DNA from 3 places in the Alsobacter sp. genome. Region 1 is predicted to be linked to each of the others. Evidence: predicted binding sites of a transcription regulator. Region 1 holds the regulator's gene; each other region holds the start of a gene.

Region 1 (10,615 bases):
CTCGTCGCGGCGCTGGAGGACGGCTCCATCCGCCGCTTCGTCATCACGCCCGAGGAGGCCGGGCTCGCGCGCTCGCGTCCCGAGGATCTGAAGGGCGGCGAGGCCGAGCAGAACGCCACCGCCCTGCGCGCCGTCGTCGCCGGCGAGCGCAACGCCTATCGCGACATCGCCGTGCTAAACGCCGCCGCCGGGCTCGTCGTGGCCGGACGTGCGCGGACGCTGCGCGAGGGCGCGGATGCTGCAGCGTCCGCCATCGACAGCGGTGCCGTCGCCCGGACGCTGGACGTTCTCGTCGCGGTGTCCAACCGATGAGCGCGGGGATCGATATTCTCGACCGGATCGAGGCTTACAAGCGCCTCGAGATCGCTGCCGCGAAGCATGCCGTGCCGCAGGCCGAGATCGAGCGGCGTGCCGCGGCGGCCCCGGCGCCGCGCGGCTTTGCCCGGGCCATCGACACCCATCTCGCCGAAGGCCGGCCGGCCCTGATCGCCGAGATCAAGAAGGCGAGCCCTTCCAAGGGCCTTATCCGCGCCGACTTCGACCCGCCGGCCCTGGCGAGGGCCTACGAGATTGGCGGCGCGACCTGCCTCTCCGTCCTCACCGACGAGCCGTCATTCCAGGGCAGGCCGGACTATCTGAAGGCGGCGCGCGACGCGACCCGCCTTCCCGCACTGCGCAAGGACTTCCTGTTCGAGCCCTACCAGGTGTTCGAGGCTCGCGCCTGGGAGGCGGACTGCATCCTCGTCATCATGGCGAGCGTGACCGACGCTCAGGCGCGCGAACTCGTCGCCACCGCCCATGCGCTCGCCATGGACGTGCTGGTCGAGGTGCACGATGCCGCCGAGCTCGATCGCGCCTTGCCCCTGGACACGAGGCTGGTCGGCATCAACAACCGCAACCTCAGGACCTTCGAGACGCGCCTGGAAGTGACGGAGGAGCTGGCTCCCCGCATCCCGGCAGACAGGATCGTCGTCGGGGAGAGCGGCATCTTCGCCCATGCCGAGCTGGAGCGGCTCGGACGCTGCGGCGTGCGCACCTTCCTCGTCGGCGAGAGCCTGATGCGCCAGGCCGACGTTGCCGCCGCGACCAGCGCGTTGCTGTTCGGCGAGGCGGCGGAGGCCTGAGCGATGTCCGGCCTCACCCATATCGACGCGTCCGGCACCGCCTCCATGGTCGACGTCTCCGACAAGTCCGCCACGATGCGGACCGCAGTCGCAGAGGGCTGCGTCGTCATGCTGCCCGAGACGCTGGCGCTGATCCGCATGGGCGACGCGAAGAAGGGCGACGTCTTGGGCGTCGCGCGCATCGCGGGCATCATGGCGGCCAAGCGCACGCACGAGCTGGTGCCGCTCTGCCATCCGCTACTTCTGACCAAGGTCCAGGTGGATCTCGAGCTCGACGACCTTCTCCCGGGCGTTCGCATCCGCGCGCTGGCCCGGGTGACCGGCCAGACCGGGGTGGAGATGGAGGCGCTGACCGCTGTCTCCGTCGCCTGCCTCACCGTCTACGACATGGTGAAGGCCGCTGATCGCGGCATGCGGATCGAGGGCGTCCGGCTGCTGTCGAAGGAAGGCGGCAAGTCCGGTGAATGGCAGGCCGAGGGCACGCCGTCATGAGCCTGCTCTCGGTCGACGACGCCCTGAGAATGGTGATCGAGGCGGCCGGGCCGGTCGAAACGGAGACCGTTCCCGTGGCCGAGGCGGACGGGCGCACTCTGGCAGCTCCGCTGGCGGCCCTGCGCACGCAGCCCCCCTTCGCAGCGTCGGCGATGGATGGCTACGCCGTGCGCGGCGAGGACGTGGCGCAGGCGGGTGCACGGCTGAAAGTGATCGGAACGGCACCGGCGGGGCACGCCTTCGAGGGCCGGGTCGGTCCTCGCGAAGCGGTCAGGATCTTCACCGGCGCGCCATTGCCTGACGGGGCGGACACGATCCTGATCCAGGAGAACGCGACCCGCGAGGGCGATGTCGTCGTGACCACGTCCGCCGAACGCACGGGGCGCTTCGTGCGCCAGGCCGGGCTGGACTTCGCCTCCGGGCAGGAACTGCTGCCGGCGGGCACGCGCCTGACGCCGCGGACGGTGGCGCTGGCTGCCGCCATGGACCATCCCACCATTCAGGCACGTCGCCGCCCTCGCGTGGCCATCCTCGCCACGGGCGACGAGCTCGTCCGCCCCGGGGAGACGGCGCGACCCGACCAGATCGTCGCCTCCAACACCTATGCCGTCGCCGGCATGACCGCCGCGGCCGGGGGGGTGGCGACCGACCTCGGGATCGCGGGCGACACGTTCGAGGCGCTCGAGGACGGCATAACCCGGGCCGAGGCTGCAGGCGCCGACGTGCTCGTCACCCTCGGCGGCGCGTCCGTGGGCGACCACGACCTCGTCCAGTCCGCGCTCACCAGTCGCGGCATGACGCTCGGCTTCTGGCGGATCGCGATGCGGCCGGGCAAGCCGCTGATCTTCGGCCGACTGGGTCGGATGGTGATCCTCGGGCTCCCGGGAAACCCCGTCTCATCCATCGTCTGTGCCCGGCTCTTTCTCGTCCCCCTGCTGCGCGCTCTCGTCGGCGATTCCGAAGCCGGCGGGGATCCGTCGGAGCCGGCCAGGCTCGGCGAGGCGGTTCCCGCCAACGACATGCGGCAGGACTACGTCCGTGCGCGGACGGAGCGCGCGCCCGACGGGACGACGATCGTGTTCCCGTTTCCGCTGCAGGACTCCTCGATGCTCAGCGTCTTGGGCGCAGCCGACGCCCTCCTCGTTCGTGCCCCGCACGCGACTGCCGCCAAGGCAGGCGACGCCTGCAGGATCGTGCGCCTTTAGCGCTCGTCCGGGGCCGCGATCCCATGTGGAACATTGGGCCTCGCCATGCGAACAGGTGATCGATTTGCCGAACACAGGGGGAACGTGTATGGTTTGTTCGTGATTTGTTTGAGTCGCGCAACGCGCGATCGCTCCGCAGGTGGCACCGGCATGTTGACGCGCAAGCAGCACGAACTCCTTCGCTTCATTCACGACCGACTGCGCGAGGACGGCGTTCCGCCCTCCTTCGACGAGATGAAGGAGGCGCTGGACCTGCGCTCGAAATCCGGCATTCACCGGCTGATCATGGCGCTGGAGGAGCGCGGCTTCATCCGCCGCCTGCCCAACAGGGCCCGCGCCATAGAGGTGGTGCGCATGCCCGAGCAGGCGGTGCCGGCCGGCGCCCCGCGAGGCCGCTTCAGCCCGAACGTCATCGAGGGAACGCTGGGCAAGCTGCGGCCGCGCCCGGTCTCGGGCGGCAGTGACGACGCAAACCCGAACGTGGCGATACCCGTCATGGGGCGCATCGCGGCAGGCACGCCCATCTCGGCCCTGCAGGTCCGCAGCCACACGATCAGCCTGCCGCCGGACATGATCGGATCCGGCGAGCATTTCGCACTCGAGGTCCGCGGCGACTCGATGGTCGATGCCGGCATCCATGACGGCGACACTGTCGTCATCCGCCGGCAGGACAGCGCCGACACCGGGGACATCGTCGTCGCACTGATCGACGACGAGGAGGCCACCCTGAAGAGGCTGCGCAAGCGGGGCTCATCGATCGCGCTGGAAGCCGCCAATCCGGCCTACGAGACGCGCGTGCTCGGCCCCGACCGGGTGCGCATCCAGGGCCGGCTGGTCAGCCTGCTGCGCCGCTACTGAGCCTCTTCCTCGCCGTCCGGAGAGGTGGTGCGCGGCATCCGCGGTGGCGGTCTCGCCTGCGGAACCGCACCGGGTGGCGGGGCACGCAGCCATGGGCGCTCCACACCGGGTGGTCGAGCCTGTGTCTCGGCGATGACGCTCACTGTAGTCCCGGCTGCTTCGGCAAAGCCCTGCCCCGGCAACGACATCGGCGGACCTGTTGAGAGTTTGACTCCGGCAATCCCTTCGCTGCCGAGTGCCATGGAGACGGCTCCCGTGCGGGCCAGCGAGGCTCGGTCGATGAGAAGCGCGGGGGTGCACCATGGCGGCGCCCGAAGAGGCGTGACGAGGATCGTGGCGCGCCGGCAATCCTCCTCGAAGGCGGCGGGGGCCGTCGCGAGCACGATGGCGCCTCCGCCGAGTAGCCGTCCGACGCAGCCGATGGGGTCGCAGGACGTGCCCTTCACGAGCGACGGGTCGTCTGGCGAGCGCCCGTCGGCATCGGCGGCGAGCCACTGCGTGACGGCGAAGTCGCCCGCCCCCCGGCCGAGAATTGCGAGCCGTCCATCCTCGGTGCGGAACGCCAGGGCTCTCGCGTCCTGCGGGACCACAAGGTCCATGCGCGGCGCCGAGGCGGCCAGCGCGACGCCTGCGACTGCGGCGGGAACGGCGGACAGGCGCAGCCATCCACGCCAGAGCGTGGCGAGAACCACGGCCGCGGAGAGCCCGAGCAGGGCACCATGTCCGAAGGCCGGAGAGTGGCGGACCGCGCCCGGCAGGCCCGCGACCCAGGCCGAGAGCGACAGCATCCCCTGGACACCAAGCCCCATGACCCGCCAGACCGGCGTGTCGAGCCCGAACGGCATGGCGACCATCCCGAGCATTGCCATCGGCATCACCACGATGCTGACGAGCGGCAGCGTCAGGATGTTGCCGACGATGCCCAGCAATGTCCCGCGCTGGAAGTGATAGAGCGCGAAGGGGGCCGTCGCGGCCTCGGCAACGAGGGTCGAGAGCACGGCGAGCACAACGTGCCGCCGGGCGGACCCGAGAAGGCGTGCGACCGGCCCCGGGGGCGGCGCATCGCGCGGACTGGGCTGTTGCTGGCGCAGCGGCGTGAAGGCTCCCGCTTCCGGGTCGCTGCCCGGAGCAGCCCTCTCGAACAGGGCGATCAGAGCAGCGACGGCCGCAAACGACATCTGGAAGCTCGGGCCGAGCAGGCTCTCCGGCTCCAGGGCGAGCACCACCATCGCCGCGAACGCGAGGTTGCGCATCGAGAGCGCCGGCCTGTCCACGAGTATGGCACCCATCAACACGAGGCTCATCACCAGCGAGCGCTGCGTGGCGATCTCCGCGCCGGCGAAGGTGTTGTAGACGAGGGCCGCCCCCATCCCCGCCAGCGCGGCGATCTTGCGCAGGGGCCAGCGCAGCGCCAGTTCGGCCGAAAGGGCCAGCGTGGCTCTGACAAGCCAGAACACCATCCCGGCCGCGAGCACCATGTGAAGCCCGGAGATCGAGACCACATGGTAGATGCCGGCGCCGCGCAGGGCGTCGTTCGTCTCTTCGGGAATCAGCCCGCGCTTGCCGGTGACCAGCGCAGCGCCGACGGCGCCCGACGGCCCCTCGACAGCGCCGACGATACGGGCGGTGAGGTCGTTTCGGGCACGGTCGACCAGAGCCCGAAGGGAAAGTCCCCACCCCGCAGCAGCGGGAGCCTGCGCGACGGCTACGGGCCCGAGGACCGAGCCGACGGCGCCGATGCCGGAGAAGAAGGCCTCGCGCGCGAAATCGTAGCCGCCGGGCCGAGAGGGCTCGGGCGGCGGCATGAGCCGGGCCCTCACGGCGACGAAAGCGCCGGCTTTCACTTCCGGGCGCCCCTGGGCGACGAGCCGGACCTTGCCGGGGAGCGCGCCGGGCGCCATCCCCTCGATTTGCGAGACGTGCAGCAGCAGCCTGACGGACGCCGCCTGCACCTCGACGCTTTCCACGTAGCCGGACACCTGCGCGATACGCACGCGGTCGAGCACAGGCGCGGCGACCGAGGCCGTGCGCAGGCTCGCGGCCGAGAAGCCGGCGGCCAGGAACGCAAGGCCGAGCGCGACGGCAAAGGGCGCTCCGGCGCGGCGGCGCAGAAGGATGGCTGCCGAGGAGAATACGGCCAAGGCGAGCGGCCCCGCAGCGAGCCACGGCTCCCGGTCGGCCGCGAAGTAGAGGAGGATGCCGGCGGCCATCACGACAGGCAGGAACAGGAAGGCCCGCCCGGCGTCGAGCTCTCCCCGCAGGGAGCGCCCAATGGTGGCATGCGCCGTTTGCGCCCACCTCGCGGCAGCGTCCCACGCCGCCCAGCCGGCATAGCCTGCCTCGGCTTCCGCCGTCGTGCCGCGACCGTGACCGAACGCCATACGCGGCCCCCGCTCCCGGAGCCAAGCGCCCCTTAACGGCGCCGTCCATTGATGCTACACGACGCCCTCCCCGGCGCCACCGCCGCCCGGTTGAAACGCTTTCCCGCCCTGCACGCCCTATTTCCGGAACCGAGCGCGCGATGTCCCGTCCCGTCGTCACCCGTTTTGCCCCCTCCCCCACTGGCTTCCTGCACATAGGCGGCGGGCGGACGGCCCTGTTCAACTGGCTCTACGCCAGGCGCTTCGGCGGCACGATGCTGCTGCGCATCGAGGACACGGATCGCGAGCGTTCCACCGATGCTGCCATCGACGCGATCCTGGACGGCCTCTCCTGGCTCGGCATCACTTGGGACGGCGACGTCGTCTACCAGTTCTCCCGGGCCGCCCGGCACCGCGAGGTGGCGGAGGGCCTCCTGGCCAGGGGGCTGGCCTACCACTGCTACGCCTCGCAGCAGGAGCTCGAGGAAATGCGCGAGAAGGCGCGGGCAGAGGGCCGGCCCATGCGCTATGACGGCCGCTGGCGCGACCGCGATCCCGCCGAAGCCCCCGCCGGGGTCAAGCCCGTGATCCGCCTCAAGGCACCCGTCGACGGCGAGACGGTGGTCGAAGACCGCGTCCAGGGCCGCGTCGTCTGGCAGAACAAGGACCTCGACGACATCGTGCTGCTGCGCTCCGACGGCACGCCGACCTACATGCTCGCGGTAGTGGTCGACGATCACGACATGGGCGTCACGCATGTGATCCGCGGCGACGACCATCTCACGAACGCGGCAAGGCAGACGCAGATCTACCAGGCTTGCGGGTGGGAGGTGCCGGAGATGGCGCACATCCCGCTGATCCATGGGCAGGATGGCGCCAAGCTGTCCAAGCGCCACGGCGCCCTGGGCGTGGATGCCTACCGCTCGCTGGGCTACCTGCCGGCCGCGCTGCGTAACTACCTCGTGCGCCTCGGCTGGAGCCATGGGGACCAGGAGTTCTTCACGACCGACGAGATGGTCGCCGCGTTCGACCTGCCTGGCATCGGCCGCTCGCCCGCGCGTTTCGACTTCGCCAAGCTGGAGCACCTGAACGGCCACTACATGCGCGCCTCATCCGACGAGGATCTCCTGGCCGCGCTTGACACCATCCTGCCCGAGATCGGCCCTGCGCGCGGCGCACCGGCGAAGCTGGAAGGCGATCTGCGCAAGCAGTTCCTGGCCGCGATGCCGGGGCTGAAGGAGCGAGCCAAGACCTTGGTCGAGTTGCTGGACAGCGCCTACTACCTCTATGCGCAACGTCCGCTGGCGCTGGAGCCGAAGGCCGAGGCGCTTCTCGCCGAAGGCGGCCGGGACAAGGTCGGGGCTTTGCTGCCGCGCCTCGAAGCCCTCGAGGACTGGAGCGCCGCCTCCACCGAGGCCGCCGTGCGCGCCTTCGCCGAGGAGACCGGCATCAAGCTCGGGCAGGCGGCCCAGCCGCTGCGGGCAGCCCTGACCGGGCGGTCCACCTCCCCGCCCCTGTTCGATGTGATGGCCGTCCTCGGCCGCGACGAGACGCTCGCCCGTCTCGCAGACCAGACTTCCGCGAAAGGCGCCGTAAAGGCCTGAGCACAGTGCAGGACACCCGCCTTTCGGTGTGGTTGAATGCCGTCTGGAAGTGGGCTAGCAAACCCTAGGATCCTGCGAAATTTTGCAGTGACCGTGTTTGTTGGCCGCCTTTCCCGACGGCAAGCCGCGGTTTCTTCGAGTTGTCGCCGTTCTCCTGCATGTTCCCGGCCCGGTCCGGGATGCAGTCCCATGCCGCACCGAAGGCCGAAGGACCATCGCCCATGAGCGACAAAGCGTCATTCCAGATCGACGACAAGGAACTCGATCTCCCGGTGCGACCAGGTTCGATCGGCCCGAGCGTCGTCGACATCGGCAAGCTCTACGCCCAGACGGGCATGTTCACCTACGATCCCGGGTTCACGTCGACGGCGAGCTGCGAGTCGCAGATCACCTATATCGACGGCGATGCCGGCATCCTGCTCTATCGCGGCTACCCCATCGAGCAGCTGGCCGAGCACGGCGACTTCTTGGAGACGTGCTACCTGCTCCTCTACGGGGAACTGCCGACGGCCGCGCAGAAGGCCGATTTCGACTACCGCGTCACGCGCCATACCATGGTGCACGAACAGATGATGCGGTTCTTCCAGGGTTTCCGCCGCGATGCTCACCCGATGGCGGTGATGGTGGCCTCGGTCGGCGCGCTCTCGGCGTTCTATCACGACTCGACGGACATCTCGGACCCGCACCAGCGCATGGTCGCCTCCATGCGTATGATCGCAAAGATGCCGACGCTGGCCGCGATGGCGTACAAGTACTCCATCGGCCAGCCCTTCATCTATCCGCAGAACAACCTCGACTACACCGCGAACTTCCTGCGCATGTGCTTTGCCGTGCCGTGCGAGGAGTACAAGGTGAACCCGGTGCTGTCGCGCGCGCTGGATCGCATCTTCATCCTGCATGCCGATCACGAGCAGAATGCCTCGACGTCGACCGTCCGGCTTGCCGGCTCGTCCGGCGCCAATCCCTTCGCCTGCATCGCCGCAGGCATCGCCTGCCTCTGGGGTCCCGCCCATGGCGGCGCCAACGAGGCGGCACTGAAGATGCTGGAGGAGATCGGGTCGGTCGAGCGCATCCCCCACTTCATCGCCAAGGCCAAGGACAAGAACGATCCCTTCCGGCTGATGGGCTTCGGCCACCGGGTCTACAAGAACTACGACCCGCGCGCGAAGATCATGCAGAAGACCACGCACGAGGTGCTCGCAGAGCTCGGACACAAGGACGACCCGCTGCTCGAAGTGGCGATCGAACTCGAGCGTATTGCACTGCACGACGAGTATTTCGTCGAGAAGAAGCTCTACCCGAACATCGACTTCTACTCCGGCATCACGCTGAAGGCGATGGGCTTCCCCACTGCGATGTTCACGGTGCTCTTTGCACTGGCACGCACCGTCGGCTGGATCGCCCAGTGGAAGGAGATGATCGAGGATCCGTCCCAGAAGATCGGGCGTCCCCGCCAGCTCTACACCGGCGCACCCCAACGCGAGTACGTCTCGATCAACATGCGCTGACGCCGGCGCCGCGCTACAAGGAAGGGGCCCTCTCGGGCCCCTTTTTCGTAGAGACACCAGCAGCGGGTATCGCCATGGCCTTCGTCGAGCGCAGCGTCTCCGGCCGGAAGTTCAAGGTGCACATGCCGGATGGTGTCGAGGGTCTGCCGCCCGCCATCCTCTTCCTGCATGGCCGTGGCGAGAGCGGCAAAAATGGCGCGCAGACCAAGATCGGACTGCCTCCCGCCGTTCTGGCCGCGCCCGAGCGCTGGCCTTTCCTCGTCGTGTGCCCGCAGAAGCCCAACAAGGATACGCTGTGGCCGGACTGGATGGAGATGCTGGAAGAAATCCTGGCCGCGGTGGACCAGGAGTTTCCGAGCGACCCGGCCCGGCGTTACCTCACCGGCCTCAGCCAGGGTGGCCACGGCACGCTGCGCCTCGCCACCGGGCTGTCCTGGCGCTTTGCGGCCATCGCGCCCGTCTGTGGCTGGGGCGACCCCATGCGGGTTGCTCTCGCCATCCGGAATGTGCCGACGTGGCTGTTCCACGGCACCCAGGATCTCGTCGTTCCCGCCAGTTGCTCCGTCTCGGTGGCCGACTGCATGACCGGCACGGTGTCTCCCGCCGCCGTGCGGCCGCGCCTCACGCTCTACCCCGGGGTGGGCCACGATTCCTGGACGGCGGCCTATGCGGAACCGGAGCTGCCCGGCTGGTTCCTCGCGCACCGGCTGGAGAACGCCTGAGGCCTACTCGCCGGGCTGTCTCTCTTCCGCAACGCTGCCGCTACCGCGCAGGGCTCTGCGCAGCAGGTCCCAAGGCCGCCCGTCGATCGCCGCCAGCCCGAGCCCGATCATGACCATTCCTGCGATGTGGCGCGTTTCCAGGCGCTCGCCGAGGAACAGCACGCCCAGGATGATTGCCGTCACCGGCAGCAGGAAGGTGACCAGCATCAGGTTGGTCGCTCCCGCGCGGGCGAGGATCCGGAAGTATATGACGTAGGCGAGCGAGGTTGACAGCAGCGCCAGCGCGGTGACGGCGAGCAGCGCCTCAGGCGTGGGTGCCGGCATGGCCCACGGCCTGTCGAAGACCAGTGTCGCCGGAAGGAGCATCGCGGCTCCGCAGGTCAGCTGGCCCGCGGCGATGGAGAGGGGTGCGAGACCCATCGCCTTGAAGCGGCGTCCGTAGACGCTGGAAGCGGCATAGGACGCCGATGCCACGAGGCAGGCGACCTCCGCCAGCACGTAGATGCTGAGCGAGGACAGCGCCGAGATGCCGACCATCACGACAACCCCGCCGAAGCCGACGAGCACGCCTGCCGCGCGGTTGGGCGTGAGCTTTTCATCTGACGTGAAGACGTGCGCGAGAAGCACCCCGAAGAGGGGCGTCGTCGCGTTCATGATCGCGGCGAGGCTGGAGGGGATGTTGCCCTGCGCCCAGGCGAAAAGCGACATCGGCAGGACGTTGTTCAGGATCGACATCCCGGCC
Region 2 (10,615 bases), on a different contig from region 1:
AGGAGCAGGAGGTCGCCGGCTTCAAGCTCGAATTGTTCGTCATCGCATTCGAGAAGGACAAGATGACCCTGCGCGTCCCGACCGCCAAGGCGGCGACGGGCGGCATGCGCAAGCTCGCCGAGAACGGTCTCGTGACAAAGGCGCTCGAGACGATCACCGGTCGTGCGCGCATCAAGCGCACCATGTGGTCGCGCCGCGCCCAGGAATATGAGGCGAAGATCAATTCGGGTGACCTGATCTCCATCGCCGAGGTGGTGCGCGACCTGCACCGCTCCGACGCGCAGCCCGAGCAGTCCTATTCCGAGCGGCAGCTCTATGAGGCGGCTCTCGACCGCATGGCTCGCGAGGTCGCGGCCGTGAACCGCCTGCACGAGACCGAGGCGCTGAAGCTCATCGAGACGCAGCTCGCCAAGTCGCCCAAGCGGACCAAGGCCACGGATGCCGCCGCCGAGGCGGAAGCCGAGGTCGAGGAAGACCAGGACGAGGCGGCCTGAAAGGCCCCCGCATAGAGATGACGAAGAGCCCGGCCCAGCGCCGGGCTTTTTGCTGTTGGGGCGGCTTAGAGGCCGTGAGTGCGGCGATCGAGCAGGCAGGTGGCTGGCGGCGCCCCTATCCCTGCACGTCCAGCAGCAGCTTGCCGGAGACCTGGCGCGACAGAAGGCGGTCGTACATGGCGTTGGCTTGCGAGAAGGGAAACACTTCCGCGACCGGCGCCTTCAGCGAGCCATCCATCAAGCCGTCGAGAACCAGCGCGACGCCCGCCTTCCATTCCGGTGACCGGAAGTCGCAGTGGCCCACGTGGAGCCGGGTGAAGGTGGCAGACTTCGGTACCAGCCGCTCCCAGAGGTTCGTATAGGGCTTGCCCTCGGCCTCGCCGACACTCACGACGTGGCCGCGCCGCCGCAGCGCGTCGAAGCTGCGGTCGAGAATGCTAGCGCCCGTGGAGTCGACGACCTTGTCGACACCGGCTCCGCCCGTCATCTCCAGGGCCACCGCGACGAAGTCTTCTTCCTCGCGATTGACCACACGCCGCGCGCCGAATTCCAGAGCCTTGGCTTCCTTGCCCTTCGTTCCGACAGTGCCGATGACGGTCGCGCCGGCCTTTGTCGCCAGCTGCGTCACCCACAGGCCCAGTCCGCCGCCCGCGGCGTGGACCAGGATCGCGTCACCCGGCTTCGTCACACTGACAGAGTGGAGGATGGCCCACGCGGTCATGCCCTGGATGTAGAAGGCGGCTCCGGTCTCCAGGCTCATGCCGTCCGGCAGGTGGATCAACCGCTCGGCCGGAAGGGCGCAGCGTTCCGCGAAGCCGCCGGCATTCTCCGAAAAGCCTGCGACACGGTCGCCCACCGCCACACCGGACACCCCCGGCCCGAGCGCGGCCACCGTGCCCGAGAATTCCAGGCCGGCCACCAGCGGATAGCCCTTGGGGTGCGGGTAGATGCCGCTGCGCATCATCGTGTCGGCGTAGTTGCAGCCGCCGCAGGCAACGTCGACGACCACCTCGCCCGGCGCCGCCACCGGCTCGGGAACGTCCCGCACCCCCATGCGGTCGGGACCCGGACCCGGCGACTCGATGACAATGGCGCGCATGTTCACACTCCTGGTGCCGGGCCATGCTCAAGCATCGCCGTTTTCCGCGCAATCCGGACGCCGGGCCGCCGCGGCGCCCCGGCCGCGACTATCAGACATTCACCCGCAGGCCGCCGCGTCACGGATCTTGCTTCGGGCGGAGCGCGGCAGGCATCGTGCCGGTTTCGCAGGCTTGGGGAGTGGTGGGGGATGAAGAGCATCGGCGTCGATGTCGGCGGCACGTTCACCGACCTCGTCCTGAGCGACATGGCGAGCGGGTCCCTTGCCGTGCACAAGGTGTCGACCACGCCCGACGATCCCTCCCGCGGCGTCATGACCGGCATTCTCGAGCTCTGCGCGCAGGCGGGAGTGTCCCCGTCCGAGGTCGCCTACGTCCTGCATGGCACGACGACGGCCACAAACGCCGTGCTGGAGCACAAGGGCGCCGTCGCCGGGATGATCACGAACGACGGTTTCCGCGACATCCTGCAGATCGCGCGGCACCAGCGCGTCGAGCACTATTCCATCATGCAGGAGCTGCCCTGGCAGAGCCGGCCGCTGGTGAAGCGCCGCCACCGAAAGGTGGTGCGCGGACGCCTGGTCCCGCCGCGCGGCGAGGAGCTGGAAGCGCTCGACGAGGAGGGCGTCCGGCGCGCCGCGCTGGAGCTGAAGGAAGAGGGCGTCGCCTCGGTGGCCGTGTGCTTTCTCTTCTCCTACCTCAACCCCGCCCATGAGGATCGCGCCGCGGCCATCGTGCGCGAGGTGATGCCGGACGCCTTCGTCACGACCTCCTCCTCCGTCTCGCCGCAGTTCCGCGAGTTCGAGCGCTTTACGACTGCGGCGCTGGCCGCCTTCATCGGCCCGAAGGTGCGCCGCTACATCGCCCATCTCGAAGGGGCGCTGGCCGAGGCGGGCGTGAAGGGCGACCTGCGCATCATGGCCTCCAATGGCGGCGTGGCGACGGCCGGAATGGTGGCGGAAAAGCCTGCCCTCACGCTGCTCTCCGGCCTCGCGGCCGGCGTGCTCGGCGGGGCCTGGATCGGCGAGCTCGCGCAGCGCAGGCGGCTGATCACCTTCGACATCGGGGGCACCAGCGCCGATATCGGCCTCGTGGTGGATGGGCGTTTCGCCGAGACGGATGCCCGCTCCACCTCGATTGCCGGCTTCCCCCTGCTGATGCCGATGATCGACATCCACACGATCGGAGCCGGCGGTGGCTCCATCGCGCATCTCGACCGTGGCGGCGCCTTCCGCGTCGGGCCGCGCAGCGCCGGCGCCGTGCCCGGACCGGCCGCCTACGGGCGGGGCGGGGCGGAGCCAACCGTCACGGACGCCAACCTCGTCCTTGGCCGGCTCGACGAGCACGACTTCCTCGGCGGCGGCATGAAGCTCGATGCCGGCGCTGCGCGCCTCGCGGTGTCGGGCCTTGCCGAGAGGCTCGGCCTGCCGCTGGAGGAGACGGCAGAGGGCATCCTCACCATCATCAACAGCAACATGGCCAACGCCATCCGCTCGCGCACGGTGCAGAAGGGTATCGACCCCCGCGGCTTCGCCCTCGTCGCCTTCGGCGGGGCCGGGCCTCTGCACGGGGCCGAGGTGGCCGCGATGCTCGGCATTCCCGAGATCGTCGTTCCGCCCTATCCCGGCATCACGTCGGCCATGGGCCTGCTCACGACGGACTTGAAGTACGACGCAGTCCGGACGCAGTTCCAGGTCAGCGGCAAGGTCGACCTCGACCGGCTGAACGCCGATCTCGACTCGATGGAAGCAGGCCTCTCGCGCCAGTTCGAGGCCGACCATATCCCCGCCGCCGACGTCTCCTTCGGCCGTGTCGGGGACCTGCGCTATGTCGGCCAGGGCTACGAGCTCAAGATCCCGATGCCGGCCGGACGCATCGGCCAGGCGGAGCTGGAGGAGGTCTGGCGCGACTTCCACGCCGCGCACCGGGCCGAGTACGGCCACGCCTTCGAGGCGAGCCCGATCGAGATCGTCAACATCCGCGTCAGCGGCGCCGGGCGAATGCCGAAGCTGCGGCCCCTGACGGCGCCGGAAGGAACCACGCTGGAGGCGGCGAAAGTCCGCACCGGGTCGTGCGTTTTCCGCGTCGGCGGAACGCTGCAGCGCTTCGAAACCGCCTTCTACCAGCGCTCGAAGCTGCCGGCAGGCGAACCCTTCGCCGGGCCCGCCATCGTGCTGCAGAAGGACAGCACCACCGTCGTGCCGCCCGGGGCGCGGGCGGTCGTCGACACGGCCGGCAACATCCTCATCACGCTGGGAGCATCGGCATGACCGTGCAGGCCACCGCCACGCGCGTCGATCCCGTCACCGCCGCCGTGATCCACGGCGCGCTGGAGAACATCGCCGTCGAGATGGGCTTCAAGCTGATGCGGATGAGCTATTCCAGCATCATCCGCGAGTCCGAGGATTTCGGCGCCGCGCTCACCGATGCCGAGGGACGCCAGCTCTGCGAGTGCAAGATGAGCACGCCGCTGCAGTCGGGCCCCATCCCCGGCTACATCCGCGGCATCCTGAGAACGATGGCCACGCGTGGCGAGACGCTGCGCGAGGGCGACGTGATCATGCACAACGACCCCTATGGCGGCGCCTCGCACGGACCGGACATCGCCTTCTGCATCCCGGTGTTCCTCGACGGCAGGCTCATCGGCTTTTCCGTGACAACGGCCCACCATCTCGACGTCGGCGCGCTGACGCCGGGGAGCTGCGGCATTGTCGATGCCGTCGACACTTATGCCGAGGGCCTGCAGTTCAAGGCCATCAAGGTGTTCGACCAGGGCCGCCGCAACGACGCGGTGTGGTGCATCCTGCGCGACAACATCCGGGCGCCCGACCTCGTGGTCGGCGACATGGAGGCGCAAATTAAGGCCGCGCAGATCGGCGCGGACCGCTACCTCGACCTCGTGCGGACCTACGGCCTTGCCACCGTGAACGCCGCCTACGAGGACCTGATGGACTATTCCGAGCGGCTGATGCGCGACGCCATCCGCTCCTTGCCCGACGGCGATTACATGGCTGTCACCCACATCGACGGCTACCTCGACGATCCCGACCCCGCGAGGCGAGACCTGCCGATCCAGGTGACGCTGAAGGTGCGCGGCGACAGCATGGTGGTCGACCTCACCGGAACGGCGCCGCAGGTGTCGGACCGGCCGATCAACATGCCGCTGGAGGGCACGGTCGACTGCGCGGTGTGGCTGACCCTGCGCTCGATTCTGCTGGACAGCACGGTCTACGGCGCGATCCCGCAGAACTCCGGCCTGACCCGGCCCATCGAGATCGTCGCTCCCAAGGGGACGCTGGCAAACCCGTCCTTCCCGGCCCCGGTCATCGCGCGCTTCTGCCCGGGCAACCAGCTCGCCGACACAGTCATGAAGGCGCTGTCGCAGGCCGTGCCGAAGCAGGTGAGCGCCGGCATTGGCAACCTCCGCGTGGTCGCCTTCAGCGGCCTCGCCGACGGCCAGCACTGGGTCCATATGGAGATCCTGGAAGGCAGCTATGGCGGCCGCTTCGGGCTGGACGGCATGGATGCGGTGGACACGCTCTACGCCAACACCCGCAACAACCCTGTCGAGGACATCGAGTCCCATCTGCCGCTGCGGGTGAACCGCTACGAGCTGCGCAACGACGCCGTCGCGGCCGGCCAGTGGCGCGGTGGCATCGGCTCGATGCGCGAATTCACCTTCCTCGCCGATGGCGGCTTCTCTATCGAGGGCGACGGCCACCGCTACGCCCCCTGGGGATTCCAGGGCGGTCGCGAGGGCCTTACCGCTGCATTGCGCCTGCGCGGGCGGGAGGGCGCGGAGCACGAGCTCGTGTCCAAGGTGCCCTACCGGGCAGTGAAGGCAGGCGACACGCTGGTATCGCAGGGCCCCTGCGGCGGAGGCTATGGCGATCCGTTCGCACGGGATCCGCAGGCCGTGCTCGACGACGTTCTCGACGGGTACATCTCGCCGGACGCTGCCGCGCGGGACTACGGCGTCGTGGTGGCCGGGCTGGCTGTGGACGAGGCTGGGACGCGGGCGAGGCGAGCTGGCAGGGGCTAACTCCTCTCACCCTGCCCTCCCGTTCGGAGAGAGAGTGCGCTCGCGCGCCACAAACGGCACCGGGAACCCCTCTCCCGAGTGGGAGAGGGGCAGGGGTGAGGGACCCATGCCTCCCGCACGAAGCACGCCCGTGTCCCTTCGCCGCACCATCCCGCCTTGAGAACAAACATCGAACGGCCTACCCTCCGGATCCCGCGTTCCGGAACCCGTCATGGACCTCAAGGGCAAGCTCGAAATCCTCGCCGACGCCGCCAAGTACGACGCCTCCTGCGCGTCGAGCGGCGGGGCGAAGCGGGACTCGTCGGATCGCAAAGGGATCGGTTCGTCCGGCGGGTCGGGGATCTGCCACAGCTACACGCCGGATGGGCGCTGCGTCTCGCTGCTCAAGATCCTGCTCACCAATGCCTGCATCTATGACTGCCTCTACTGCATCAACCGCTCGTCCAGCCATGTGCGTCGGGCGCGGTTCTCGGTGGAGGAGGTCGTCCGGCTGACGCTCGGCTTCTACAAGCGCAACTATATCGAGGGCCTGTTCCTCTCCTCCGGCATCATCAAATCGCCGGACTACACGATGGAGGAGCTGATCCGGGTGGCGCGGACCCTGCGCGAGGAGCACCATTTTCGCGGCTACATCCATCTCAAGGTGATTCCCAACGCCGACCCGCTTCTGGTGGAGGAGGCGGGACGCTGGGCCGACCGGGTGAGCGTCAACATCGAGCTGCCCAAGCCCGAGAGCCTGGAGCGGCTGGCACCCCGCAAGGAGATCGGCGCCATCCGCCGCTCCATGGGCCGGCTGCGCAGCACCATCGAGGAAGCGCCCCGGTCGAAGGGCCGCCCCTTCGCCCCGGCCGGACAGTCGACCCAGATGATCGTCGGGGCCGACGGCGCGGACGATGCGGCAATCCTCGGAACGAGCGTCTCGCTGTACAGCGGCTACAAGCTCAAGCGCGTCTACTACTCCGCCTTCAGCCCCATTCCCGACGCGAGCGCCGGCCTGCCCGCGAAGCCCGCGCCGCTGGTGCGCGAGAACCGGCTCTACCAGGCGGACTGGCTGCTGCGCTTCTACGGCTTCGCGCTCGACGAGATCGTCGCGGGCGGCGATGCGGGGATGCTGTCGCTCGACATGGACCCAAAGCTCGCCTGGGCGCTGAAGCATCGCGAGCGCTTCCCGCTCGATGTGAACCGGGCGAGCCGGGAGGAACTGCTGCGCGTGCCGGGGCTCGGCGTCCGCAATGTCGACCGTATCCTCGTCTCACGCCGGGTGCGCAGCCTCAGGACGGACGACCTCGCCCGTCTCAAGATCTCGCTGCGGAAAGTCTCCCCCTTCCTCGTTCTCCCCGATCACCGGCCGACGCAGCTTCTCGACCGCGCCGACCTCGCCGCGCGCCTGCGCCCCGGCCCGGCACAGCTCGACCTTTTCGGGTGAGATGGCAACGGCGACGACAACGGTCGAGCGAATCCAGCTGGCCGGGCCCTCCGATTTCGACGGGTTCCGGGCGCATGCACGCCGGCTGCTGTCGCAGGGCGTGCCGCCGGACGCTGTGCTCTGGTTGGAGGGCGACACGCCCGACGACCTGTTTGCCATGCCGGGTGAAGGCGGCAGCCGGCCCGGGGAAGGCAGCCGGGCGGTCCCCCGCGTATCCCGCGCCTTCCTGGCTCTCGCCGGCCAGGCCTCGCTACACAGCGACCCCGGCCGCTTCACGCTGATTTATCGCCTTCTCTGGCGTTTGGCCGACGAGCCACGCCTGCCCTCGCTGGCTTCGGACCCGGACATCGTTCGCCTGAACGAACTCGCCAAGGCGGTGCGGCGCGACATTCACAAGATGCACGCCTTCGTCCGCTTCCGCGACATCGAGGGGCCCGCCGGCGAAGCCTTCGTCGCGTGGTACGAGCCCGACCACCACGTGGTCGAAGCTGCATCGAGCTTCTTCGTGAAGCGCTTCGCGAGCCTCGTCTGGACCATCCTGACCCCGGAATGCACCGCGCACTGGACGGGCGAGGCGCTCCTGTTCGGCCCGGGCGCGGGCAAGGCGGACGCGCCGTCGCAGGATCGGCTGGAGGATCTCTGGCGCAGCTACTACGCCAACATCTTCAACCCCGCCCGGGTGAACCCCGAGGCGATGCGCGCGGAAATGCCCAAGCGCTTCTGGCGCAACCTGCCGGAAGCCTCGCTCATCCCCACCCTCGTCGCCGAAGCCCCCGCCCGTGCCGCCGCCATGGTGGACGCCGCGCCGACGCTGCCTGTGCAGCGCCGCGGGGCCGTCCTGGCCGACGCGGCTCCCGCTGCGCCTGTTCCCGCAGAGGGACTGCCCGGCATCGCCGCGGCCGCCCGCACCTGCCGTGCCTGCCCACTATGGGAGCACGCCACGCAGACAGTGCCCGGCGAGGGCCCCGCCACGGCGCGGCTGATGCTCATCGGCGAACAGCCCGGCGATCTGGAGGACATCGAGGGACGGCCGTTCGTCGGCCCTGCCGGACGGCTGCTCGACAGGGCGCTGGCCGAGGCCGGCGTGTCGCGCGGCGGTGTCTACGTCACCAATGCCGTGAAGCACTTCAAATTCGAGCCGCGGGGGAAGCGTCGCCTGCACAAGCGTCCCGCTGCCGCCGAGATCCACGCGTGCCTGCCCTGGCTGGAGCGGGAGCTCGAAACGGTCGACCCGGGCGTCATCGTCCTGCTCGGCGCCTCGGCGGCACAGGCCGTGCTCGGCCGGTCGGTGGCCGTGACGCGTGAACGGGGCGAGCCTTTCGCCCTGCCCGGCGGCCGGACGGGGCTGATCGCGACGCATCCCTCCTACATCCTGCGGCTGCAGACGGATCGGGAGAAGGCCGCCGCCTTCGACGCCCTTGTCGCCGATCTCCGCAAGGCGGGCGAGCTGGCCGAAGCCGGCACGTCCGCCGAGCGGGGAAGCGAGAAGGACTGAGACCCGGCGCCAACCGAGGACAGTCCGGGACGGCACTCGAATATCGGGCGCCTGTCTGTCCGTCAGGTGATCAGGCGTTCGATGCCGACGGGGAACTCGCGGACGCGCACCCCGGTCGCGTGCCAGATGGCGTTGACCACGGCGCCGGCCGAGCCCGTAATGCCGATCTCGCCGACGCCCTTCACCCCGAGCGGATTGACGTGAGGGTCGTGCTCGTCGACCAGGATCGCCTCCATCTCCGGGACATCCGCGTTGACGGGAACGTGGTACTCGGCGAGGTCGGCATTGAGGATGCGTCCCGTCCGCTCGTCGGTGACCGCCTTTTCGTGCAGCGCGAAGGACACGCCCCACACCATCCCGCCCAGGTACTGGCTGCGCACGAGGTGGGGATTGATGATGCGCCCGGCCGCGAATGCGCCGACGAGGCGCGTCGCCCGCACCTGACCGAGATCCGGGTCGACCTTCACTTCCGCGAACACCGCGCCATGGGCGTGCATGGCGAAGTCCTGCGATGCCGGATCGGCGGCAGCCATGCCGGAGCCCTCGACGTTGTCGAGGCCGGCCCGTTCGAGGATTGCGGCGTAGGTCTCCGACCGGGTCTCGTCGTCGCGCCTGTGCAGCCGCCCGTCCCTGGCGACCACGCCCGCATTGCCGGTGCCGAACAGCGGCGAGGCTGCATCGCGGGTGGCGATGTCGGCGAGCTTCGCGATCACGTCTGCGCCGGCATGGTGGATGGCCGAGCCGGCCGTCGCCGTGTGGGCCGAGCCTCCGGCGATGCCGGCATCCGGCAGGTCGGAATGACCGGACCGGAACTCGACCTCGTCGATGTGCAGGCCGAGGCTGTCTGCGGCGACCTGCGCCAGCGCCGTCCAGGCGCCCTGCCCCATGTCGTGCGCGCCTGTCTCGACGATGCCCGAGCCGTCGCGACGGATCACGGCCCGTGCCTTGCCCTGGAACATCAACGCCGGGAACGTCGCCGTTCCCACGCCCCAGCCGACGAGCAGGCCGTCCTCGTCGCGCATCTGCCGCGGCTGCAGCGGCCTGCCGCTCCAGCCGAAGCGCTCGGCCCCGATGCGGTAGCAGTCGCGCAGGGCCTTCGAGGAGAAAGCCTTGCCGGTCATCGGCTCGGTGTCTGAATAGTTGCGCAGGCGGAAGGCGAGCGGGTCCATGCCGCAGGCCTCGGCCATCTCGTCGATGGCGCTTTCCAGCGCGATCGAACCGGTCGCCTCGCCGGGTGCGCGCATGAACAAAGGCGTCCCCGCATCGAGACGCACCGCCTTGTGCGACGTGCGGATGGCGGGGCTGGCATAGACCGTGTGCGAGACCTCGGAGGCGGGCTCGTAGAAGTCGTCGAAGGTGCTGCTGGCGGTCAGCGTATGATGATGCAGGCCGGTCAGCGCGCCATCGGCCGCCGCTGCGAGCCGCAGTGTCTGCCGGGTCGGCGCACGATGCCCGACGGGGCCGTACATCTGCTCGCGCTTCAGCACCAGCTTCACCGGCCGGCCGACCAGCTTCGCCGCCAGCACGCCCAGAACCTGGGGCCCTGAGAGGAGGCCCTTCGACCCGAAGCCGCCGCCGAGAAAGGGGCTGCGGATGAGGATCTTCGACGGCTCCAGTCCGAGCAGGCCGGCGAGCCGGCCCCGCGCCATCTCGAAGCCCTGGGTCGGCGTGTCGATGACCAGCCGGCCCTCTTCGAAGGAGGATACGATGGCGTGCGGCTCCATGGCGTTGTGGTACTGCGGTGGCGTCTCGTAGGTCGCCTCCACTTTGACCTCGCCACCGGCGAGCCCTGCTTCCACGTCTCCCGTCTCGTCGTCGGCCGGATGGCCCACTCCGACCGCCGGCGGCGTCACGGGTTCTGCCGCGTCCAGCGTGGTGCGGGCCGGCTCCGCCTCGTAGCGCGGCGCGAGCAGGGCGGCACCCTCGGTCGCGGCCTCCAGCGTCTCGGCGATCACCACGGCGATAGGCTGGCGGTGGTAGCGGACGCGGTCGTTCTGCAGCAGGTCCAGCCGGAACATGAACGGGTGGAACTTGGCGTCGGGATCCTGCGCTAGCGCAGGG
Region 3 (10,615 bases), on a different contig from region 1:
TGACCAGCGAGAAGCGCAGGGCGACCGTGGCGTAGTCGGTCCGCCCCTCGCGCCACGCCTCGGCGAGGTCGCCGCTGACGAGCTTCACGTCGGACACGCGGTCATGCAGGCCGCGTCCGGCATTCTTCGCAAGTTCCTCGGCGAAGTAGCCCGCGATTTCCGGCGTGGCGATGCCACGGAGCGCAGCGAGGTCTTCCCGGTCCCAGGCGTCGTGGACCTGCTTCAGCGTATCCTCGAACGCGGCATAGTCGGCGTCGCCGATGCCGACGGAGTCGCTGCGCTGCGGCGCCGCGGCCTGGCGCGGAGGAACGGCACCAGCGCCCGATGACCTCGCCTGGGCGGGACGCACGTCGATGCCGCTTCCCAGGCCGCTGCCGCCATTCCCGAGACCGCTGCGGCTCATCGGCGCACCGGCTCCCGCGAGAGCGGGCTGCCGTCCGCGCAGGAAGCGCATGGCGAACATGACCAGCATGGCGATCAGGCCGAACTGCAGCAGCAACCCGAACAGCGAGCCGAGCCCGCCAATGCCGCCGAACAGGCCGTGGCCGAACAGCATGCCGAGCAGGCCGGCGCCGAGCAGGCCGCCGACGAAGCCCGTGCCGAAGCCGGGGCGGAAGCCGCCGGGAGCACCGATGCCGGGAGACGGTGCGGTACGCGGCGCGTCGATGCCGGGCGAGCCGGGCTGCGTATAGGATCGCTCGATCGGCGAGGCCGGGCGCGGGGCGGTATAGGTCGAAGGCGGCGCGCTGAACGTCTTGCCGCCGCGGCTGCCAAAACCACCGAAGCCACCGGCGCGACCGGGCCGCGCATCGGCTGCGGCGATCGTCAGGGCCATCGCGGCGAATGCCGCGAGCGCGATGCGTGCCGGTCGGGAAGCCAGGGTGCGAATACTCATCTCTCGTCCTTCTCCGGGGTCGAGCCCCGAACGTCCGGGATATGGGGACGGTTGCCGGGAGTTTCAAAGTCGCTGACGCTTCCTTCAACAGCACGGCGCCGCGTCACCTTGATTTCACTTGCGCAAGAGGCCTGTTCTGCTTCCCCATGCCGCCCGGACAAGCAGACTGACGAGGTCGACGATGCGCATCGGGATGATCGGGCTGGGCCGCATGGGCGGCAACATCGTGCGAAGGCTCATGCGCGCCGGCATAGGCTGCGCCGTCTACGACCGCGACCCCGCGCCGGGCCAGGATCTGGCGAAGGACGGAGCCGTGCCGGCCGGGGACCTTCGCGCCCTGGTCGCCTCGCTCGACGCACCCCGCACGCTGTGGGTGATGTTGCCGGCCGGGGCCATCACGGAGGCCACCGTCACGGAACTGGCCACGCTGCTCTCGCCCGGCGATACGATCATCGATGGCGGCAACACGTTCTGGAAGGACGACATTCGCCGCGCTCGCGAGCTGAAGGCGAAAGACCTTCACTACGTCGATGTCGGCACGAGTGGGGGCGTCTGGGGACTCGAACGCGGCTATTGCCTGATGATCGGCGGCGAAACCGAAATCGTGCAGCGCCTGGATCCCGTCTGGAAGGCGCTGGCGCCGGGCCGCGGCACGATCCCGGAGACGGCAGGGCGCGACGGCCACGACCACCGCGCCGAGTTCGGCTACATCCATGCCGGCCGGGTCGGCGCCGGGCATTTCGTCAAGATGGTCCACAACGGCATCGAGTACGGGATGATGCAGGCCTTCGCCGAGGGTTTCGACATCATGCGGCACGCCAACTCCGAGGTTCTGCCGGAGGACGAGCGGCTCGACCTCGACCTCCCCGACATCGCCGAGGTATGGCGGCGCGGCAGCGTCGTCTCGTCCTGGCTGCTCGACCTCACCGCCGCGGCGCTGGCGACCGACCCGGCGCTCGAAGGGTTTTCAGGACATGTCGAGGATTCCGGCGAGGGACGGTGGACCATCCAGGCTGCCGTCGCCGAGGCGGTACCCGCCCATGTGCTGACGGCGGCGCTCTACACGCGCTTCCGTTCGCGCGAAACGGAAAGCTTTGCCGAGAAGATGCTGTCCGCGATGCGAAAAGGCTTTGGCGGGCACGTCGAGAAGCCAGCGAAGTAGCCGCCGGACCCGCACCCCCTGGCGGGCACGGGCCGGCACCGGTCCCGGCTCCTACGCCTCAGGCGCGGGAGCCTCGTCCTCGCCGGCCTCACCCTCGATTTCGCCATTCTCCTCGCCCTCGTCGGGGATGTGCTCGACGGAGACGACTTCCTCGTCGTCGGACGTGTTAAAGACGATGACGCCCTGCGTGCCGCGACCGGCTACGCGGATGCCGCGGACCGGGCAGCGGATGAGCTGGCCGCCATTGGTGACCAGCATGATCTGGTCCGTGTCCTCGACCGGGAAGGAGGCGACGAGCGGCCCGTTGCGGTCGTTGACCACCATGGCGACGATGCCCTTGCCGCCGCGGCCGGTGACGCGGATCTCGTAGGCGGAGGTCCGCTTGCCGTAGCCGTTGCGCGACAGCGTGAGGACGACCTGCTCCTTCGAGGAGAGCTCGACATAGCGCTCCTGGCTGAGTACCGACTCGGTGGCCGTCGTCTCCTCGGCGTCGGTGACGCTGTCGTCGCCGCCAGTCGCCTCGCCGGTCACGGCCCGGCGCATCTTGAGATAGGCGGCGCGCTCGTCGGCGCTCGCCTCGACATGCCGCAGGATGGCGAGCGAGATGATCGTGTCGCCCCCGGCCAGCGTGATGCCGCGAACGCCCGTCGAATCGCGGCCCTTGAAGACCCGCACGTCGGTGATGCAGAAGCGGATGCACTGGCCCTGGGCCGTGGTCAGCAGGACGTCGTCGTTCTCGGTGCAGATGGCCACGTCGACAATGGCGTCGCCCTCGTCGAGCTTCATGGCGATCTTGCCGTTGCGGTTCACCTGCACGAAGTCGGACAGCTTGTTGCGCCTGACGCCGCCGGAGGCGGTGGCGAACATCACGTCCAGCGTATCCCAGTCCTCCTCGTTCTCGGGCAGCGGCATGATGGTGGTGATGCGCTCGCCCTCCTGTAGGGGGAGCATGTTGACGAGCGCCTTGCCGCGCGCCTGCGGCGCCGCCAGCGGCAGCCGCCACACCTTTTCCTTGTAGACCTGTCCGCGTGAGGAGAAGAACAGCACGGGGGTGTGCGTGTTCGCGACAAACAGCCTCGCGACGAAATCCTCGTCGCGCGTCTGCATGCCCGAACGGCCCTTGCCGCCGCGCTTTTGGGCCCGGTAGGTCGAAAGCGGCACGCGCTTGATGTAGCCGGCGTGCGAGACCGTCACGACCATGTCCTCGCGCTGGATGAGATCCTCATCCTCGAGGTCGGCGTCGGACTCGGTGATCTCCGAGCGGCGCGGCGTGGCGAAGGAGGCCTTCACCGCGGCGAGTTCGTCGCGGATGATGGCCATGATGCGCTCGCGCGAGCGCAGGATGTCGAGGTAGTCGGCGATCTCCGCCGCGATCTTCTCGAGTTCCTCGGCAATTTCCTCCCGGCCGAGCGCGGTAAGGCGCTGCAGGCGGAGATCGAGGATGGCGCGGGCCTGGGCCTCCGAGAGCCGGTAGGTCATCGCCTCCGACACACGGTGCCTCGGATCGTCGATGAGGACGATCAGCGGTGCGACGTCCGCGGCCGGCCAGTCGCGCGCCATCAAGGCCTCGCGGGCCGTATTCGGGTCCGGCGAGGTGCGGATGAGGTGGATGACCTCGTCGATGTTGGCGACGGCGATGGCAAGGCCGACGAGGACGTGTGCACGCTCGCGCGCCTTCGACAGCAGGAACCGCGTGCGCCGGCTGACGACGACCTCGCGGAAGTCGATGAAGGCCGAGATCAGGTCCTTCAGGTTCATCGTCTCCGGCTTGCCGCCGTTGAGCGCGACGATGTTGGCGCCGAAGCTCGACTGCAGCGCCGTGAAGCGCCAGAGCTGGTTCAGGACGACGTCGGGGACCGCATCGCGCTTGATCTCGATGACGATGCGCATGCCGTCGCGGTCGGACTCGTCGCGCAGGTCGGAAATACCCTCGACACGCTTCTCGCGAACCAGCTCGGCGATCTTCTCGACGAGCGTGGCCTTGTTCACCTGGAACGGGATCTCGGTGACGATGATCGCCTCGCGATCCTTGCGGATCGGCTCGATCGCGGTCTTCGCCCGGACGATGATGGAGCCGCGCCCGGTCGCGTAGGCCTGCCGGATACCGGCCCGCCCGAGGATGATGCCGCCGGTCGGGAAATCGGGACCGGGAATGTACTCCGTGAGCCCCTCGATCGAAATGTCGGGATCCGCGATGTAGGCGAGGCAGCCGTCGATGACCTCGCCGAGATTGTGCGGCGGAACGTTGGTCGCCATGCCCACGGCAATGCCGCCTGCGCCGTTCACCAGCAGGTTGGGAAAGCGCGCCGGCAGGACCGTCGGCTCCTGCTCCGAGCCGTCGTAGTTGGGCTGGAAGTCGACCGTATCCTTGTCGAGATCCTCCAGCAGCGACATGGCCGGGCGCGCCAGGCGCACCTCGGTGTAGCGCATCGCCGCCGCGGGATCGCCGTCTACCGAGCCGAAGTTACCCTGGCCGTCGGCCAGCGGCAGGCGCATCGAAAAGTTCTGCGCCATGCGCACGAGGGCGTCGTAGATCGACTGGTCGCCGTGCGGATGGTACTTACCGATGACGTCGCCGACGACGCGGGCCGACTTGCGATACGGCCTGTCGGGAAAGTACCCGTTCTCGTTCATCGAGTAGAGGATGCGCCGGTGGACGGGCTTGAGCCCGTCTCGCGCGTCCGGAAGCGCGCGGCTCACGATGACGCTCATCGCGTAATCGAGATAGCTGCGCTTCATCTCGTCGGTGATCGAGACCGGACGAATGTCCTGGCCCTCGCCGCCGGGACCTCCGGCAGGGTTCTGCTTGTCGTCGTCTGCCAATATCTTTGCCTGGCTGGTAAAATGCGCTGCCGAACTTCTAGTCGATTCCGGTGAGTGAAGCCAACGGAATCGGGCTGTTCAGGGCAGTGAATTCACAAGTGAAATCAGAATGTTGCCAGTCGCTGACCGAACGTGTGTCGAAAACACGGCGGCGGAGCCGCCCGGGAAGCCGGGCCAACGGGCAGGTTGGCCAATTGCGGAGAGAAAAACGACCGACACAAGACGCATGCGCCGCGTCTCGCGCGCAGCTGAATCATGGGTGCGCGCCGAAGCATGACTGCGGCGCGGCCAGGCGCCACGTCCTGCACGCTCTCTCAGCGGCGTCCGCCCCCTACGCTCTTCGTGCCACTCTCCGCTCGAGCATGACGAAGGCTCTGGAAGGCGCCCGCCGCTGTGCGACGGGCACGTTCCCCGATCAGAACGGGATGTCGTCGTCCAGGTCGGCCGCGCCACCGCGGCCACCGCCGCCGCCCGCGGGAGCCGGGCGGCGCTCCATGGGCGAGGAGCGGCCGAAATCGCCGCCGCGCGACGCCCCGCCACCATAGTCGTCTTCCATGGCGGGAGCGCTGCCGCCCTGCCCGCGCGAGTCCAGCAGCGTCATCTCACCCCGGAAGCGCTGCAGCACCACTTCGGTCGAGTAGCGCTCCTGGCCGCTCTGGTCCTGCCATTTGCGCGTCTGCAACTGGCCCTCGATGTAAACCTTCGAGCCCTTCTTGAGGTACTGCTCGGCCACGCGGGCAAGGTTCTCGTTGAAGATGACGACGGTGTGCCACTCGGTGCGCTCCTTGCGCTCCCCGCTGGCCTTGTCGCGCCAGGTCTCCGTCGTGGCGAGGCGGAGATTAACGACCGGCTCGCCGCTGCCGAGGCGGCGCACCTCGGGATCGCGCCCGAGATTGCCGACGAGGATGACCTTGTTCACGCTGCCCGACATGGCGGAGCACTCCTGGATCTGTCTCACCCGACCTTAACGCCTGACGTCGCCGAAGGCGCCCACACCGGCCACCCCATGCCGGTTATCCACATGCCCAGCCCCGGCCAGAGGACAAGCAGCGGCATATGTTCCTGTTGTGTTCTTATCAGCAGCAGTCTATGCCTGCAAGCGGCGCTGACCCCTGTCGCTTACCCGGCCAGCGCACTATTTTGCTGCTGAAACCCGATCCGCTCGAAGTCAGCGGGGCCTTGACGGTCCCGACGGGTCGCTTGTTTTCCGGGGCGAGAGCGAAACCATGGCCGATATCGACGACCTCTTCGACCGCGCGCGTGGCGCGGGAGCCTTCGCGCCCGACCAGCGGACGATCTCGATCCGCGGCGCGCGCGAGCACAACCTGAAGAACGTCGACCTCGTGATCCCGCGCGACAAGCTTGTGGTTTTCACCGGACTGTCCGGTTCCGGCAAGTCCTCGCTCGCCTTCGACACGATCTATGCCGAGGGCCAGCGCCGCTATGTCGAGAGCCTCTCGGCCTATGCGCGGCAGTTCCTCGAGATGATGCAGAAGCCGGACGTCGACCAGATCGACGGCCTGTCGCCCGCCATCTCGATCGAGCAGAAGACGACGTCGAAGAATCCCCGGTCGACGGTGGGTACCGTCACCGAGATCTACGACTACATGCGCCTGCTCTGGGCCCGCGTCGGCATCCCATACTCGCCCGCCACCGGACTGCCGATCGAGAGTCAGACCGTCTCGCAGATGGTCGACCGGGTGCTGGCCTTGCCGGAGAAGACGCGCCTGTTCCTGCTCGCCCCGGTGGTGCGCGGGCGCAAGGGAGAGTACCGCAAGGAGCTCGCGGACTTCCAGAAGCGCGGCTTCCAGCGCGTCAAGGTGGACGGCGCGTTCTACGAGATCGCCGAGGCCCCGGCGCTCGACAAGAAGCTCAAGCACGACATCGACGTCGTGGTGGATCGGCTGGTCGTGCGTGCGGACATCGGCTCGCGCCTCGCCGAGAGCTTCGAGACGGCGCTGGAGCTTGCCGACGGCATCGCCGTGATGGAGTTCGCGGACGAGAAGGACGAGGCCGGCGAGCCCCGCCGCATCGTCTTCTCGCAGAAGTTCGCGTGTCCCGTCTCCGGCTTCACCATTCCCGAGGTGGAGCCGAGGCTCTTCTCCTTCAACAACCCTTTCGGCGCCTGCCCCAAATGCGACGGGCTCGGCCACGAGATGGCGATCGACCCCATGCTGGTCGTGCCGGACGAGAACCTCACCTTGCGTGGCGGAGCCATCGCACCCTGGGCACGCTCGACCTCGCCCTATTACGGCCAGACGCTCGCGGCGCTGGGCGCCCATTTCGGCTTCAAGCTGACGCAGAAATGGAAGGAGCTTCCGGCGAAGGCGAAGGACGTGATCCTGTACGGGACTGGCGAGGAGAAGGTGCGCTTCTCCTATGACGACGGCCTGCGCGCCTATGAGGTCAACAAGCCCTTCGAGGGCGTGGTCCGCAATCTCGAACGGCGCTGGAAGGAAACCGAGAGCGACTGGGCCCGCGAGGAGATCGGCCGGTTCATGGGCGAGACGCCCTGTGGCGAGTGCAACGGCTTCCGCCTGAAGCCCGAGGCGCTGGCGGTGAAGATCGACGCTCATCACATCGCTCAGGTGTCGAAGTTCTCCGTCCGCGACGCCCATTCCTGGTTCGGGAGCCTGCACGAGCGGCTGAACGCCAAGCAGAACGAGATCGCGGGGCGCATCCTCAAGGAGATCCGTGAGCGGCTCTCCTTCCTGCTCGACGTCGGCCTCGATTACCTGACGCTGGCCCGCAACTCCGGCTCGCTCTCCGGCGGCGAAAGCCAGCGCATCCGGCTCGCCTCGCAGATCGGCTCCGGCCTCACCGGCGTGCTGTACGTTCTCGACGAGCCCTCCATCGGCCTGCACCAGCGCGACAATGAGCGGCTGCTGGGCACGCTGAAGCGGCTGCGCGACATCGGCAACAGCGTCATCGTGGTCGAGCACGACGAGGACGCCATCCTCCAGGCCGACCACGTCGTCGACGTCGGACCCGGCGCGGGCATCCATGGCGGCGAGATCGTGTCGCAGGGCACACCCGAGCAGATCCTGGCCGACAAGGCCTCGCTCACCGGCCGCTACCTGAAAGGCGAGCTGACCGTGCCCGTCCCGCCCAAGCGCAGGCGGCCGCAGAAGGGCCGGGTGCTGCGCATCGGCGGCGCGCGCGGCAACAACCTCAAGAACGTCAAGGCCGAGATCCCGCTGGGGACCTTTACCTGCGTGACCGGCGTGTCAGGCGGCGGCAAATCGACCCTCGTCATCGACACGCTCTACAAGGCCGTCGCGCGGCGCCTGAACGGCGCGCTGGAGCACCCTGCCCCGTTCGACACGATCGAGGGGCTGGAGCACCTCGACAAGGTCATCGACATCGACCAGTCGCCGATCGGCCGCACGCCGCGGTCCAATCCCGCCACCTATACGGGCGCCTTCACGCCCATCCGGGAGTGGTTTGCCGCCCTGCCGGAGGCGAAGGCCCGCGGCTACATGCCGGGTCGGTTCTCGTTCAACGTCAAGGGCGGACGCTGCGAGGCCTGCCAGGGCGACGGCGTCATCAAGATCGAGATGCACTTCCTGCCCGACGTCTACGTCACCTGCGACGTCTGCAAGGGCAAGCGTTACGACCGCGAGACGCTGGAGGTGAAGTACAAGGAGAGGTCCATCGCCGACGTTCTCGACATGACGGTCGAGGAGGCCGGCGAGCTCTTCAAGGCGGTGCCGTCGATCCGCGAGAAGATGGAGACGCTGGCCCGGGTGGGGCTCGACTACATCAAGGTGGGACAGCAGGCGACGACGCTGTCGGGCGGCGAGGCCCAGCGCGTGAAGCTCTCCAAGGAGCTGTCGCGCCGCTCGACCGGGCGAACGCTGTACATCCTCGACGAGCCGACGACCGGCCTGCACTTCCACGACGTCGCCAAGCTGCTCGAGGTGCTGCACGAGTTGGTCGAGCAGGGCAATACCGTGGTCGTGATCGAGCACAACCTCGAGGTCGTGAAAACGGCCGACTGGGTTCTCGACCTCGGCCCCGAGGGCGGCGACGGCGGCGGCACCATCGTCGCGTCCGGCACGCCGGAGGACATCGTGAAGGCTCCGGCGAGCCATACGGGCCGGTTCCTGAAGGAGGTTCTCGCCAGGCGGCCGCTGAAGGCGAGGACGCAGGCAGCGGAGTAACGTTCGGGAACGATCCCGCTTCGCCATCCCGGGAACATCGCTGCTTCGCGCGACGTTGCTGACCCATGGGACAGCACGCATTCAGACAGGCCTTCCGGCTCACGCAGGAGATGGTCCAGGACTGGTCCGGCGAGGTCGCCCGGCACCACGGGCTGCAGGAGTTCAGGGTCTTCCTGACCCCGACAGACGATCTGCGCCTCGCCTTGATCGTCGTTCCCGAGCAGGCGCGTTGCGCCGGGATCGGGTCGGCTGCGCTGGGCGACCTCTGCGATCTCGCCGATTCCTGGGGCCGCCGGGTCGTCCTGTCGCCCGCCGAGTCCGGCGGCGCCTACGGCACCACCTCCCGCGAGCGCCTGGAGCGCTTCTATTCGCGCTTCGGGTTCAGGGAAGCCGACGACGATGCCCGGGACGCGACGATGCCGGACGCCATGGTGCGTGCGCCGCGCAGAGCGGCCGTCGCCCGCCCTGAAGGCCGCCGAGCGGACGCGAAACCGTGAGGGTCCAGGCGCCGAGTCCCCTTCCCGGCCCTTCGGGCCGCCGGGGACGACAAGGCGCTGAAAGCGGACCGGCTAGACCAGCCGGCTCTGCACGACAGCCGCGCTGATGAAGCTCGAGAAGAGCGGGTGCGGCTCGAAGGGGCGCGACTTCAGCTCGGGGTGGTACTGCACGCCGATGAACCACGGATGGTCGGGGAACTCGACGGTCTCGGGCAGCAGCCCGTCCGGCGACACGCCGGCGAAGCGCATGCCCCTCGCCTCCAGCGCCTCGCGGTAACCCATGTTGACTTCGTACCGGTGGCGGTGGCGTTCGCTGATTTGGGTGTCGCCGTAGATCTGCGCGATGCGACTGCCCTCGGCCAGCTGGGCCTTGTACGCGCCGAGCCGCATCGTTCCGCCGAGGTCGCCCTCGGCATGGCGCTGCTCCAGCTCATTGCCGCGCATCCACTCCGTCATCAGGCCGACGACGGGCTCGGTGCAGGGACCGAACTCCGTGGAGTTGGCCGCCGCGATGCCGGCAAGCGAGCGCGCCGCCTCGATGACGGCCATCTGCATGCCGAAGCAGATGCCGAGATAGGGCACCCGGCGCTCGCGCGCGAAGCGTGCTGCCTGGATCTTGCCTTCCGCCCCGCGATGGCCGAAGCCGCCGGGCACGAGGATGCCGTTGACGTGCTCCAGGAAGGGCGCCGGGTCCTCGCTCTCGAAGACTTCGGACTCGATCCAGTCCAGGTTCACCTTCACCCGGTTGGCGATGCCGCCATGCGCCAGCGCCTCGATCAGCGACTTGTAGGCGTCCTTCATCCCGGTGTACTTGCCGACTACCGCGATGGTGACCTCGCCCTCGGGGTTGGCGATGCGCTCGGTCACGCCTTCCCAGCGCGCCAGGTTCGGCTTGGGCGCCGGCTCGATCCCGAAGGCCGCAAGCACCTCGCGGTCGAGGCCCGCCTCGTGGTAGGCGGCGGGAACGGCATAGATCGAGGAGACGTCGCGGGCCTCGATGACGGCGCTCTCGCGAACGTTGCAGAACAGCGCCATCTTGCGCCGTTCGTCGCGCGGGATCTCCCGGTCGGTGCGG

Evidence for each region. Region 1 encodes LexA, which represses DNA repair genes until DNA is damaged. Its sites were predicted from a motif close to TGTTCNNNNTGTGTTCNG; they were not measured.
Region 2: AC5JCN_RS26240 (putative DNA modification/repair radical SAM protein) is a predicted target of LexA. The motif match lies at 5,792-5,809, and genes of this name have one in related genera.
Region 3: uvrA (excinuclease ABC subunit UvrA) is a predicted target of LexA. The motif match lies at 5,938-5,955, and genes of this name have one in related genera.

The regions. Positions count from the first base shown of each region.
Region 1 covers NZ_JCACDK010000005.1:41,977-52,591, reverse strand. Annotated here, with positions in the region: gene trpD (anthranilate phosphoribosyltransferase) at 1-312, shown strand, start outside; gene trpC (indole-3-glycerol phosphate synthase TrpC) at 309-1,124, shown strand; gene moaC (cyclic pyranopterin monophosphate synthase MoaC) at 1,128-1,616, shown strand; gene AC5JCN_RS05480 (molybdopterin molybdotransferase MoeA) at 1,613-2,821, shown strand; gene lexA (transcriptional repressor LexA) at 2,972-3,679, shown strand; gene AC5JCN_RS05470 (ComEC/Rec2 family competence protein) at 3,673-6,060, opposite strand; gene gltX (glutamate--tRNA ligase) at 6,201-7,643, shown strand; gene gltA (citrate synthase) at 7,865-9,151, shown strand; gene AC5JCN_RS05455 (carboxylesterase family protein) at 9,226-9,873, shown strand; gene AC5JCN_RS05450 (DMT family transporter) at 9,877-10,615, opposite strand, start outside.
Region 2 covers NZ_JCACDK010000021.1:150,137-160,751, forward strand. Annotated here, with positions in the region: gene AC5JCN_RS26220 (CarD family transcriptional regulator) at 1-494, shown strand, start outside; gene AC5JCN_RS26225 (zinc-binding dehydrogenase) at 610-1,593, opposite strand; gene AC5JCN_RS26230 (hydantoinase/oxoprolinase family protein) at 1,783-3,861, shown strand; gene AC5JCN_RS26235 (hydantoinase B/oxoprolinase family protein) at 3,858-5,633, shown strand; gene AC5JCN_RS26240 (putative DNA modification/repair radical SAM protein) at 5,845-7,059, shown strand; gene AC5JCN_RS26245 (UdgX family uracil-DNA binding protein) at 7,061-8,554, shown strand; gene AC5JCN_RS26250 (xanthine dehydrogenase family protein molybdopterin-binding subunit) at 8,617-10,615, opposite strand, start outside.
Region 3 covers NZ_JCACDK010000011.1:146,461-157,075, forward strand. Annotated here, with positions in the region: gene AC5JCN_RS08135 (Tim44 domain-containing protein) at 1-895, opposite strand, end outside; gene gnd (phosphogluconate dehydrogenase (NAD(+)-dependent, decarboxylating)) at 1,077-2,057, shown strand; gene gyrA (DNA gyrase subunit A) at 2,109-4,880, opposite strand; gene AC5JCN_RS08150 (single-stranded DNA-binding protein) at 5,296-5,811, opposite strand; gene uvrA (excinuclease ABC subunit UvrA) at 6,107-9,043, shown strand; gene AC5JCN_RS08160 (GNAT family N-acetyltransferase) at 9,109-9,540, shown strand; gene pyrG (CTP synthase) at 9,613-10,615, opposite strand, start outside.